DNA from 2 places in the Kitasatospora gansuensis genome. Region 2 is predicted to be linked to the other one. Evidence: riboswitches for the same ligand, from Rfam matches in the RefSeq annotation. Region 2 holds a riboswitch; the other holds the start of a gene.
What was found. A riboswitch is a leader RNA that binds a small molecule or an ion and turns the genes downstream of it on or off. The one in region 2 is predicted to bind cyclic di-AMP.
Positions count from the first base shown of each region.

Region 1: it holds a riboswitch for cyclic di-AMP, as region 2 does, so the genes downstream of both, F4556_RS37525 (glycoside hydrolase 5 family protein) here and F4556_RS06110 (glycoside hydrolase family 16 protein) in region 2, are expected to answer to the same signal.

Region 1 is NZ_JACHJR010000001.1:698,095-702,296, reverse strand. Features, by position in the region: gene F4556_RS03250 (alkaline phosphatase D family protein) at 1-497, shown strand, start outside; gene F4556_RS03245 (hypothetical protein) at 490-1,752, shown strand; cyclic di-AMP (ydaO/yuaA leader) riboswitch at 1,970-2,147, shown strand; gene F4556_RS37525 (glycoside hydrolase 5 family protein) at 2,150-3,559, shown strand; gene F4556_RS03235 (geranyl diphosphate 2-C-methyltransferase) at 3,616-4,202, opposite strand, start outside.
Region 2 is NZ_JACHJR010000001.1:1,332,140-1,336,341, forward strand. Features, by position in the region: gene F4556_RS06100 (antibiotic biosynthesis monooxygenase) at 1-251, opposite strand, end outside; gene F4556_RS06105 (hypothetical protein) at 333-791, shown strand; gene F4556_RS06110 (glycoside hydrolase family 16 protein) at 801-1,982, opposite strand; cyclic di-AMP (ydaO/yuaA leader) riboswitch at 1,985-2,149, opposite strand; gene F4556_RS06115 (esterase/lipase family protein) at 2,275-3,513, opposite strand; gene F4556_RS06120 (guanyl-specific ribonuclease) at 3,717-4,112, shown strand; gene F4556_RS06125 (response regulator) at 4,167-4,202, opposite strand, start outside.

The sequences.
Region 1 (4,202 bases), 630 kb from region 2:
TCGGCCAGCGCCTGGGTACCTGGGACCTGATCGGGCAGCAGGTGTTCTTCGCCCGGAACGTGAACTCCTCCGGTGCGATGAACATGGACGCCTGGGACGGGTACCGGGCCAGCCGGGCGCGGATCCAGCAGGGCATCATCGACCGGGCCGTACGCAACCCGGTCGTCCTCACCGGCGACGTGCACGCGTCCTGGGGCAACGACCTCAAGGCCGACTACGCCGATCCGTCGTCGGCGACCATCGGCTCCGAGCTCGTCTGCACCTCGATCACCAGCGGCGGCAACGGAAGCACCACCACGACGATCCCGAACGGATCGCTCAACCCGCATCTGCGCTTCTACTCCAACCAGCGCGGCTACGTCCGTACGCACATCACGCCGTCCCAACTCACCGCCGACTTCCGGTCGGTGGCGACGGTGACCGAGCACGGCGCGGCGGCGACCACCGCCCGGACCTTTGTCATCCACGACGGACAGCCGGGGTTGGCCGATGCGTAGGCTCTCCGTACTCGGCGCGGCCGTCGCCGGTTTCGCCGCGGTCCTCGCCCTGGTCACTCCGGCTTCGGCGGCGGGGCCCTCGTCCTGGGTGACCGCGAACAGCGACTCCACCGGTGACCAGGACTCCGCCCAGGTCGCGGCCAACCGCCTCGGCGACGTCGCGGTGGTCTGGGAGGACGACCGCGACTCGACCAACCCGGGCGACAACGCGCACAGCGACGTTTGGGTGCGGATGTACCGTAACGGCGTCTCGGCCTACGAGCAGAAGCTCTCGGCCGGTGGGACGGCGGGCGTGGCCTGGCGGCATCTCCAGCCCGACGTGGGGCTCGACGACCGGGGCAACGCCGTCGTCGTGTGGGCGGAGGACCCGGACGGCAACGGGCTCTACAACATCACCTACCGGGTGCTCTCCCCGGCCGGTGCGGTCCTCGGCTCCGGTCAGGCCAACGCGAGCGCCGGCGGCCAGCAGATCCATCCGCGCGTCGCGGTCGATCCGGACGGCGCGCCGGGCAGCGCCACCGCGGTCGCGTTCTCCGTGGTGTGGGAGGACATCCAGGGCACCGCGGCGGCGACGGTGAAGGCAGCCGGGTTCACGGGGACCACGACGAAGGCGTACGAGGTGACGGTCAACGCGGCCGGCGGCGCGCACCACAACCCCGACGTCGCGACCTCCGCCTCGGGTGACGCCGTCGTGGTCTGGGACGAGGACACCGACGGCAACGGCTTCTACCAGATCGGTCTGGTGAAGCTGGCCAAGGCGAACGGCACTGTCGCACTCACCCGCCGCAGTGCCAACAGCCTCGGCGGCGGGCAACAGCAACGCCCGGCAGTGGCCGCCGACTTCAACGGCGACTTCGCGGTGGCCTGGGAGTCCGATCACACCGGCACCCGTGGCGTCTGGGCCCGGTCGTTCACCGCGACCGGCACCGCCGGTTCGGCCGAGGTCGAGATCTCCAGCGTCGCCGGAGCCGGCAACCCCACTGTCGGCATCGACGACCAGCGCGACGCCGTGGTGGGCTGGAGCGTCGCCGGCACCGATCCGGCGGTCTGGGCCCGGGGCCTCAACCCCGACGGCACCTTCGCCGGCCGGCTGCCGGCCCAGTCCGTCAGTCAGGTCACGGCCGGTCGGCAGGAGCAGGTCGCGGTGGCTTCCTCTCCGTTCGGCGCGCTCGCGATCTCGTACACCGACGACAACGACGGCAACACCTTCGACCAGGTCCTGCTGAGTCTGGGGGCGACCAACTCGGACTGGTGACGGTCGGTTGATGCGGGGTGCTGCGTGGCAACGCGCAGCACCCCGCAGGCGCTGCGCGGATCGCGGCAGTACCAGGTGACGTCGGAGGGCGTCTGTGAGCTGCGCTACAGCGCCGCTCGTTGTCTTGTACGCGTCGGGGCGGCTGTTAGCCTCTTCGAGTCGCCCGCTCCGTGCGGGCCTCGCCGGTGGGACGCCGAATCCCGTCCACCCGTCGGCGGTCACTCGAGCACCGATACGGACGGGAGCGGGGGAACCAGGTCAGTTGCCTGCTGCCCCCGTCCGCCCGCGCGTACGCGGAGGCTGCAGGCTCGGGGTGAAGCCGCTCCCACAGGCGGCCGGGCCGACCTCAGGCCCGAACCCGACAGCTCACCTCGCAGGCGTCGCAGAGGACCTGTCCATGCGCATTTCTGCCACCCACGTACGGGTCGGCGCGGTCGCCGCAGCCGGCCTGCTCGCCATCCCCCTCCTCGTCAGTACCCAGGCCTCCGCCAGCGGCCCAAGCGTCGTCGAGGACCGGATCAGCCCGGCTCCGGCCGTCGCCGGCCCCTCGGTCACGGCCTCGCTCACCGTGCACTCCTCGCGCTGCTTCACGGCGGACACCGTCGGGGTCGCCGTCCGCAACGCGGCGGGCCAGCGTCTCGACTTCCCGAACGCGGCCCGGAACGTCCAGATCTGCCCGAGCGGTGTGACGATCACCACCGGCGCGCGGAGCCTGCCGGCCGGTACGTACACGGAGTTCGGCCGCTGGCGGGGCCTGGACGGCCGCTGGCACAACCTCCCCACGCACACCCTGACCGTGGGCACGGCCCCGGCCCCGGCCCCGACGCCCACCCCGGCGCCCACGCCGACGCCTGCCCCCACGCCGAGCCCCACCCCGACCCCGACGGTGAGCCCCACGCCCACGGCGACACCCACCCCGGTGCCCACGCCCACGCCGACCGCGACGCCCACGCCGACCCCGTCGCCCACCACCGCGCCCCCCGCCGGTATGCGCGCGCTGCCGGACCCGCTGTACGGCGTCACCGTCGACGACGTGTCGAACCTCGCCGCGATCGTGGACTCGTCGAGGCACCTGGCGCACATGCCGACCACCCGGATCGTCTTCGACGAGACCGAGAGCCCCAGCTCGTACACCTCGGCGGTCAACCAGCTCCAGCCGGTCAGCTACCTGATGGGCGAGATCCTGGACTCCGAGTACGTCAAGAACATCTCGGCCCAGGCGTACCACGACCGGGTCGCCCAGTACCTGAACGCCTTCGGCAACCAGGTGGACCTCTGGGAGGTCGGCAACGAGGTGAACGGGAACTGGCTGGGCAGCTACGGCGACGTCTCGACCAAGATCACCGACGCCTACCGCCAGGTCGAGGCGGCCGGCAAGCGCAGCGCGCTGACCCTCTACTACGACATCGGCTGCGGCAACGGCCCGTCGGAGCTCGACCCGCTGGCGTTCACCAAGCAGTACGTGCCGGAGGACATGCGCAACGGCCTGGACTACGTGACGCTCAGCTACTACGAGGGCCAGTGCAACAACATCCGTCCCAGCGCGGCCACTTGGACCTCGTACTTCCAGCAGCTGCACACCCTCTACCCGAACGCCAAGCTGGGCTTCGGTGAGGTCGGCCTGCCCGACGCCGCCACCAGCGGCACGCAGGCGGCGGCGCAGTCGATGCTGAACTACTACTACGGCCTGAAGCTCGACCTGCCGTACTACGTCGGCGGCTGCTTCTGGTGGTACTACGCCGAGGACATGCTGCCCTACAGCACCAAGCCCCTGTGGCAGACGCTCAACTCGGCGCTTCAGCGCTGACGTTGAACGCCGGAGGCCCGCTCCCCGATGACGGGGAGCGGGCCACGGCTGTCTGATCAGACCCGGTCGGCCGCGATCAGGAGGTACTGGAAGGAGCCGTCCTTGTAGGAGTTGATGAAGGCCTCCTCGATGCCGGTGACGAGGGAGGAGGTGGCGCGCAGCTCCCAGTAGGGCAGGGTGGTGGGGGTGAGGTCGATGATGGTCTGCGGGACCAGGCGGTTGTCGGCCATCGCGCGGAGGTACTCGCGGCGGGAGTGGATGTTGCACTCGAAGTGGGCGTTGATCTGGGAGACCCACTTGGACGGCTGGCCGTAGACCGGGTTCCAGCAGCCGGTGATGGTCACGTAGCGGCCGCCGACGGCGAGCACCCGGGCGTGCTCGGCGAACAGGTCCTCGAGGTCCACGTACATGCTGGACTCGTTGTTCCAGGAAGCGGCGGCCTGGCCGGTCTCGAACGGCATGTTGAGCATGTTGGCGACCCGGGAGCGGACCGCGTGGTCGATGCCGAGGTCGCGGGCCCGCTGGTTGCCGAAGTCGGCCTGCTTGGCGGAGAGGGTGACGCCCTCGACGGTGCAGTTGAAGCGCTGATGAGCCATCACCATGGAGCCGCCGCGGCCGCAGCCGGCGTCGACCAGGGTGTCGT
Region 2 (4,202 bases):
TCGGCACCCACCTGGGTGAAGAGCCGGGGCGCGGCGGCCAGCTTCGGGTTGGACCTGACCGCCTCCAGCGCGGCCCGGTCCCGCCACAGGCTCTGCACCCGCCAGCGCCCGCCGGGGCCGCGCAGCAGCTCCGTCCTGATCAGCCCGTCCGGCAACGGGCCGGCCACCAGCTCGCGGTACGACGTCACCAACTCGGCCTCGCGGTCCGGCCCCACCACCGCGCTGACCTCACTCAAAACCTGTCCGGACACCGTCCTCACCTCCGTACGAATCCACGCTACGCCGATACAGTGCGTACCGGTGCGACTACGTTCGGCAGACAGGTGATGACGGTGACCAGATGGGTGATGGCGGGCCTGGCCGCTTCCGCGGCGCTGATGCTCGGCGCCACGACGGCGAGTGCGGTGCCCTCGAACTCCGACCTCGAGGTGGTCCGGCTGGACCCGGATCCGGCCCCGCCGGGCGGGACCACCACCGTGCACGGCTTCGTGGCCAACCTCGGCCCGCAGCGCACGGGCTCCTCGTTCACCGTGCTGATCGACCTGCCGGCCGGGTTCACCGCCGTGGGGCCGTACTTCCCGGCGAACTGCCGCTCCCTGTTCGGCCAGGTGGTGAGCTGTACCTTCCCCGCCGGTCTTGGCGCCCTGGAGACCGCGACCGCCCTGGTGCCGGTCCGGGTGAACGCCAACGTGCCCCACGGCACGGTGGCCGAGGGGCACGTCAGGGTGGTGAGCGTGGACGATCACAACGCCGCGAACGACCGTACGCCGTTCACGCTGACCGTCAGCTGAGGGTCCGGGTCAGCGGTACACGCGGACGTAGTCCGCGGCGAAGCTGATCGGCGCGGTGCCGGACGGTGCCGGGTGGTACTGCCCGGCACCCACCGAGAGGTTGAGGATCAGGTAGGCCGACCAGTCGGCGCCGACACCGGTGCCGTCGGAGAAGACCTTGGTCCCGTTCACGTACCAGTCGACGGAGTTGGCGCCGTAGTAGGTGCCGATGGTGACCCACTTGTCGTGGCCGACCGCGTTCGCGTCGGTGTAGTACTTCAGGCCGGACTTGACGTGGTTGGTCAGCTCCAGCAGCCCCGCGTTGTCCGGGTGGTACTCGAAGGAGTCGATCTCCCCGTTGCCGTTCTTCCAGGTCCACAGCGCGGGCCAGGCCCCGGAGCCGGCGGGCAGCTTGACCCGGGTCTCGGCGTAGTCGCCGGTCTTCACCTGGAAGCCCTGCGAGGAGTACTCGGTGGTGATCAGCCCGGTGTCCCAGGCCTGCTTGCCGCTCTCCAGGGTGTGGCTGGACGGCTTGGCGGTGAAGGTGGCCACGCCGCCGGAGACCGAGACGCCGCTGGTGTTCAGCCAGTCGAGCTTGTTGTCGTCCGGGTTGTGGTTGCCGTAGCGGTACGCGCTGCTGCGGTCGCCGACCCACTTGGAGCCCCAGGCGATCGGGCTGTCGAACTCGTCCGAGAAGGTGAGCGACTTGCCGGGGATCGGCGAGGTGCTCGGCGTGGGAGCCGGGGTCGGGGTCGGGGTGGGCGTCGGCGTCGGCGTCGGGACCGGCGTGGGCGTCGGCGTGACCGTGCCGCCGACGGTCAGCTTCTGCGACGGCAGGTTGTGCCAGCCACCGGAGTAGTCCTGCCAGAAGCCGAACTGGGTGTACGTCCCGGCGGGCAGCGTGCGGGCCGCACTGGTGAAGGTCACGCCGCTCGGGCAGATCTGCACGTTGCTCGCGTTGCCGGGGAAGTCGAGGTTCCGGCCGGCCGCGTCGCGGACGCCGACGCCGAGCGTCTTCGCGGTGAAGCAGGCGCTGGAGTGCACGGTCAGGCCCGCCTTGGCCGCGGTGTTCGCGGCCAGCGTGGTGGGGGTCAGCCGGTCCTGCGTGACGGTGGTGGCGGCCTGGGCCTGGCCGGCCAGACCGGTGGCGAACAGCGGTACGGCGACCAGGGCGGCCACACCGAGACGTGCGGGGGTAAGGGCGATACGCATGGGCAGGTCCTCGGCGACGCCTACGAGGTGAGCTGTCGGGTTCGGGCTGGAGGACTGCCCGGCCGCTGTGGGAGCGGCTTCACCCCGAGCGGGCCCGTACCGGAGCAGGGGGGACCGCAGACTGACCTGGTTCCCCCGCTCCTGCCCATGTTCGGTGATCGAGTACCCGACGCCGGGTGGGCAGGACTCGGCGTCCCGGCGGCGGGGCCCGCTCAGATGCGGACAACTCCATGCAGGCTAGGCAGGTCGTCCGTCCATCGACAACGAGACCTGTCTCACACGGCCTTCACGATCAGGCCAGCCAGGTCGTGATCTGAGTGGCGGCGGCCGGGGACCAGCCGAGTTCGAGGTGGTTGAGGCCGGTGAGCAGCTTGGTGGCGGCGACGGTGCCGATGCCGGTGGTGTCGAGGGCGCTGGCGGTGAGGACCAGGCCGTCGCTGGGGCCGCGGTTCTCGTTCAGCAGGCCGGGGAGGTCGGCGGAGCCGCCGGCCAGCAGGTAGGTGGGGACGCTCGCCGGGATGCCGGCCTGTTGCAGCGGCTTGATCAGCGAGCCCGCGTCGATGGCGGCCTGGATGCCCTGGCCGGAGGTGTAGTAGCCCTGGCCGCCGTAGTAGGTGGTCCACCAGTCCTGGGTGAGCTGGTCGACGCCGTACAACCCGTCCCAGCGGGCCAGGAGTTGGCGTTGGCCGGGGAAGCAGTCGTAGCCGCCGGTGGGCAGCACGCCGAGGCAGGGCTGCGCGGTGTAGGTGCCGTAGCAGGTCATGTAGAGGTGCGGGGAGGGCGCGTTGGCGGTGCCGCCGCAGGCGGGCCAGGTGGCCAGCGAGAAGCTCCAGCCGTGGGCGTAGACGTAGTCGAGACCGCCGTGCGGACCGCCGAGGGTGATCAGGCGGCGGACGTCACCGGCGTAGCCGCGTCCCCAGGACGGGCGGACCGAGGAGACGTAACTGCGGGCCGCCACCTCGCCCTTGCTCCAGGCGACCACGTCCGCCTGCGCCACGCCGAGCCGGTCCCGGATCAACGCCAGGGCGTCGCCGACCACTTGGGCCTGCATCAGGTTGTCGCCGTGCTTGTGGGCGAAGTTGACCGCGAAGACCCGGTGCCCGGCGGCGGCCAGCTGCTGTGCCAGGCCGGTCGAAGGACAGCCGGACGCCCCGCAGTTGCCGCTCTCGGCGGGGTTGGCCCAGGCCCGGTCGGCGTTGTCGTTGGCGCCGTGCACCAGCAGGACGGCGGAGCCCGTACCGGTGCTCCAGCCGGCGGCGGAGTAGAGCAGGAAGCGGGCCGAGGAGGGGCGCTTGACGCCGCCGAAGTACGTCAGCCGGGCGCCGTCCTGGTCGCCCCGGCCGTCGGCCGGGTACTGCTCGGTGCGGAAGCCCGGGGTGCTGTCGTAGTAGCGCTCGACCTTGGCCCAGCCGTTGCCCGGCGAGCCGAAGGTGGCCTCCAGGCTCAGGTACCCGGGTGGTGCGGCGGCGGCCGGGCCGAGCCCGAGGGCCAGCGCGGCGACGGTCAGCAGCAGGACGAACAGACGTCTCATGGTGGGCTCCGTGGGGGTGCGGCACAGGGGTCAGCACACCGTAGGAGCAGGGGCACCGTTCACCCATGTGACGAACACACATCCGGCACTTCGGTCGCATGGCGGTACGCCACAAGTCACCCGAGTTCCACGGCAGTTACGCGCGGGTGAAGTGTTGCCGCAGCACTTCCGCAGCGGTCTGACATGCCCTCACAATGACAGCCATGCGAATCACTCTACGCGCGTTGAAGACCCGCGCCGCCTCCGTCGCCGTCGTCGGCCTGGTCACCCTCGCCCCCACCGCCGTGTTCGCCACCGACGCCTCCGCCACGGTCAGCGGCAGCATCTGTCTGACGGCACTCCCGAGCCAGGGCCGGGACACCATCAGGCTGATCGACGCGGGCGGCCCGTTCCCCTACAGCCAGGACGGCATCGTCTTCCAGAACCGGGAGAGCGTGCTGCCCTCCCAGTCACTGGGCTACTACCACGAGTACACCGTCAAGACGCCGAACGTCTCCACCCGCGGCGCCCGACGGATCGTCACCGGCAAGGTCTTCCACGAGGACTACTACACCGCCGACCACTACGCGACCTTCCGCAAGGTCAACTTCGGCTGCTGACCCGCCCATCCGCCGTGTCCCGCTCCACCGGACCTTCCCGGTGGAGCGGGCCGGTCAGCGCGCGGTCAGCCCCTGCTGGATCGCCAGCAC